Regions from separate parts of the Roseateles noduli genome, predicted to be linked through region 1. Evidence: riboswitches for the same ligand, from Rfam matches in the RefSeq annotation. Region 1 holds a riboswitch; the other holds the start of a gene.
What was found. Region 1 has a riboswitch for cobalamin ahead of ACQ4L4_RS16225 (TonB-dependent receptor domain-containing protein). Riboswitches for the same ligand answer to the same signal wherever they lie in the genome.
Positions count from the first base shown of each region.

Region 2: another riboswitch for cobalamin. It lies ahead of ACQ4L4_RS10865 (TonB-dependent receptor domain-containing protein); the one in region 1 lies ahead of ACQ4L4_RS16225 (TonB-dependent receptor domain-containing protein).

Region 1 is NZ_CP192463.1:3,719,203-3,721,397, reverse strand. It holds gene ACQ4L4_RS16225 (TonB-dependent receptor domain-containing protein) at 1-1,042, opposite strand, end outside; cobalamin riboswitch at 1,168-1,436, opposite strand; gene ACQ4L4_RS16220 (hypothetical protein) at 1,432-1,941, opposite strand; partial or broken gene pth (aminoacyl-tRNA hydrolase) at 2,177-2,195, opposite strand, start outside.
Region 2 is NZ_CP192463.1:2,483,157-2,485,351, reverse strand. It holds gene ACQ4L4_RS10865 (TonB-dependent receptor domain-containing protein) at 1-785, opposite strand, end outside; cobalamin riboswitch at 868-1,119, opposite strand; gene ACQ4L4_RS10860 (GMP reductase) at 1,331-2,195, opposite strand, start outside.

The DNA.
Region 1 (2,195 bases):
TCAGGTAGGGCGAGCTCGGCTTGGTCTCGTAGTTCTCTTCGGACTGACCCGCCGACAACTGGGTCGACAGCACGGAGGACCAGGTGGAGTTCAGGCTCAGCTTGCCCGCCAGCGTCTCGGTGATGCCGCGGTCGTCGGCGTTCTTGCCGGCGTCGTAGCCGGCGTTGCTGCGGCTCTTCAAGCCGATGAACTCGAGGCGCTGGCCTTCGGCCACGCGAGCGCCCAGGCGCAGGCTGCCGCTGTAGTTGCGCCAGCCGTCGGCGTCGGGGTTGTAGCTCCGGGCCGCCGTGTTCAGGTAGGCGTTGAAGCCGGTGCCGCGGTCGAGCGCGAGCGAGCCGGCGTAGTCGAAGTCCGCCGTGCCGCCGCTGATGCCGACGTCGGCCTTCACCTGACCGAGGTTGCCGCCGCCGAGGCCGAGGTCCAGCTGCGTGCGGCCCGCCCCCCGGCGCGTGAAGATCTGCACCACGCCGCCGATGGCGTCGGAGCCGTACAGCGCGCTGGCCGGGCCCTTGAGGACCTCGATGCGCTCGATCTGCGAGACCGGCAGGTTCTGCCAGCTGGCGCCGCCGGAGGATTGACCGTCCACGCGCACGCCGTCGATCAGGACCACGGTGTGCCGGGTCTCGGCGCCGCGCACGAAGACGGAGGTCGAATTGCCCGGCCCGCCGTTGCTGGTCATCTGCAGGCCGGCGACGTTGCGCAGCAGAGCGGCGATGTTGCCGAAGCCCTGGCGCTCGATGGTGTCGCGGTTGATGACGGTCAGGTCGGCCGCGACGTCGGACAGCTTCATCGGGCTGCGCGTGCCGGTGACGGTGACGTCGTCGAGCCGGCTCGAAGGGGTGACGGTGGGGGAGGCCGCGGGGGACGTCGCGGGGGAGGCGGAAGCGGAGGAGGGGGCGGACTGCGCGGCCGCGGCCGTGGAGAACGTCGCAAGCGCCGGGAGCGCCGGGAACGCCAGGAGCGTCGACAGGGCGAGCGCCATCGGGGTGAGGGCAGGCAGCGAGCGGGCACCAGCGCGCGCGCGCGAAACGAACGGAAGCATGAGGAACGGACCAACGACGGAGTTCAGACGCCTGCTCACCCGCAGGGCCTCTGAGAAACGGCGTCGCCGGCTCGTCGTCGGATCGTCCTTGTGAAAGCTCACGAAGGACGCGTCGCGCGATCGGCTGGAGACGCCACCTGTTGGCCGGTATCCGGGCTGGTGGCCGCTGCCTGTGTCCTTCCCAGCGCAGACGCGCCAGTGGACGTGGGGACAGGCAGTGCCGGCTGCCGCCCGGTGTTCCCTCTTCAGGATCCCGGGCGCGCGACCGGCGGCCACTTACCGTTGCGGGGACAGCTCAGGTTGGTTCGCGCATCGGGGATGCGACCACTTCCTGATTCCCGTTTAACTGCACGGACGCAATGTCCGCGCGAGCACCAACGGCGCGCATTCTAGCGAGCTGCGGGCGTCGTGGTGCTGTCGCTGGTCGTGGGCTTGGGCTGCAGCGCGCCATCCGGTGACTTCGGCACCTTGGGTTTCTTCTTCGGCGGCTTCTTCGGATCCTTGGGCTTGGGCTTCTTCGGATCCGCGGGTTTCGCCGGCTTCGCAGCGCGCTGCCCCGGCAGGCGGCCATCGATGCCGGCGGCCTTGGGCGGCGCCTTCGCCGACTGGCGTTCGCGCTCCCGTTCGCGCACAGCCAGGTCGCGCGTCTCGGCGGCCGTGCGCTTGCGCGCGGTGTCGGCCTCCTTGGGATCGACCGGGTCCTTCGGGACCTCGGCCTTGCGGCCCTGTCCTTCGGGGCAGGGACTGTCGCGCAAGTCCTGACCCTCCGGGCCGCAGCGGTAGAAGCCGAAGGTCCGCTCCTGCTGCGGGGGCGCCTTGGGCACGTCCTGCGCGTTCGCCGCGCCAAGCATGAGGACCAGAACAGCAGTCGTCAGGATCAGGGCGGCGCGCGCGGGCATGTCAGTCTCCGGGGATAGGGGGTGGGGCAGGGGGAACTGCCGGGGAAGGCACAGGAGCAGGGGCAGTGGCAGTGGCAGTGGCAGTGGCAGTGGCAGGGGTTGCGGCGGCTGCCGTGGCGGCGGCCGTCGAGGCCGCGGTCACCACCGTGCCGGCAACCGGGGCGCCAGCCGTCGGCGCGGCGCCTGCGGCACCGGGCTTGGGCGGCAGGCCCGTCGGCAGATTGGCGGGCAGATGGGCAGGTCTGGGCGGCTTG
Region 2 (2,195 bases), 1.2 Mb from region 1:
TTGAGCTTGTTCTGCGAGGCGCTGACGCCGATGCGATGCCCCTCGGCCGGCGTGAAGCCCAGCCGCGCCGTGGCCGACGTGCGGCGGAAACCGTCGCGGTCGGGGTTGTAGTAGCCGTTGATGTCGTTCGGGCGGATCGACGACACGCCGTCGCTGGTCTCGCGACCGATGCTGGCCGCGTAGTCGAAGCCGGCCTGCGCGCCGCTGAGCGCGAAGTCCGCCTTGCGCGAGTCGTACTCGCCGACGGCGACGCCGGCGGTGATGTTCAGCGGACCTTGACCCCGCTTCGTGAAGATCTGGATCACGCCGCCGACCGCGTCCGAGCCGTACAAGCCCGAGGCGGGACCGCGCAGCACCTCGATGCGCTCGATCTGGTCGAGGCTCATCGACTCGAAGGCCGCCTGGCCCAGCGTCGCCGAGCCGACGCGCAGACCGTCGATCATCACGATGGTGCTGTTGGTATTGGTGCCACGCAGCAGGTAGCCGGCGGTCTGTCCGGGACCGCCGTTCTGCAGGACCTGCAGGCCGGCGTAGCGGCGCAGGACCTCTTCGACGCTGGCGGCGCCGCTGTCGCGCAGGGTGTCGCGGTCGATCAGGACGACGTCGGCGACGCTCTTGCTCAGCGCCTGCGGCTCGCGGGTGCCGATGACGACGACGGGATCGAGGGACGACTGCGCGAACGCGCTCGACGGGACGATGATGGACAGGGCGGGCAGGGCGAGCAGCGCGGTCGCCGAAGCACGGGCGACAGCGCGCAACGCGGCGCGGGGAGAAGAGGCTTGCATGTCGGAATCGGATGAGCAGCGGCAGACGGCCGCTTCCCCGCGGCCGCATGCGGAATGGACGCGCCGTGCTCCTGGAAGCACGACGACGATCCGCCTGTTGGCCGGTATCCGGGCTGTCGGAAGAATGAACCCGTGTTGCCTTCCCGGACGACCGTCCAGTGGTTTCAGACACGAGCCGCGCGCTTTCTGCTTTCAGAAGAGGCGCGCCTTCCGCTTACCGTTGCGGGGGCAGCTCAGGTTGGGGCCACGACCGCGCGGGTGCGGCCCCTCCTGATTCCCGTTGAACTGCGCCGGCAGGGAGCCGGGCGCGAGCACCAACGGGCGGCATCATAGCGGGAGGGGCGGGGGGCGCTTCGCCCCCTGAACTGCAGGAGGGCTGGAGCGGGCACTCCTGCGTGCCTGGCGCGGGCACTCCTGCGGGAGGCCTGGCGCGGGCACTCCACGACGCGAGGGGCATCCCTCCGGGAACCCCTCGCATCATTTCGGCCCCACCAGCGCTCGCTGTCCGCGGGCCTGGGGCATGCGGGTGGACTGCGGGCCTTGGCTTACATGAACAGGTGTTCGCCGGCGTTTTCTCCGCCGAGGACCACGTAGTTCACCTTGCGCAGGTCGCCGAGGCTGCGGCCGCCGGCATAGGAGATCGAGCTCTGCAGGTCCTCCTCCATCTCGCGCAGCGTGTCGGCGAGGTGGCCCTTCACGGGCTCGAGGATGCGCTTGCCCTCGACGTGCTTGTACTCGCCCTTGTTGAAGTCGGACGCGGAGCCGTAGTACTCCTTGTAGCGCTTGCCGTCGACCTCGACCGTGTTGCCCGGCGATTCCTCATGACCCGCGAAGAGCGAGCCGATCATCACCATCGCAGCACCGAAACGCACGCTCTTGGCAATGTCGCCGTGATGGCGGATGCCGCCGTCGGCAATGATCGGTTTGGTCGCGACACGGGCACACCACTTCAGCGCCGAGAGCTGCCAGCCGCCGGTGCCGAAACCGGTCTTCAGCCGCGTGATGCAGACCTTGCCCGGACCGATGCCGACCTTGGTCGCGTCGGCGCCCCAGTTCTCGAGGTCGATGACGCCTTCAGGCGTGCCGACGTTGCCGGCGATGACGAAGGTGTCGGGCAGCTTGTGCTTGATGTGGCCGATCATGCGCTGCACGGCATCGGCGTGGCCGTGGGCGATGTCGATGGTGATGTAGTCGGCGCCGAGACCCTCGGCGGCCAGGCGGTCGATGAGGGCGTAGTCCGCCTCCTTGACGCCGGCGCTGATGGAGACCAGCAGGCCCTTGTCGCGCATCGTGCGGGCGAAGGCGATCGCATCGAGGTCGAAGCGGTGCATCACGTAGAAGTAGCCGTTGGCGGCCAGCCATTCGGTGATGGACTCGTCGACGACCGTCTTCATGTTCGCGGGCACCGCC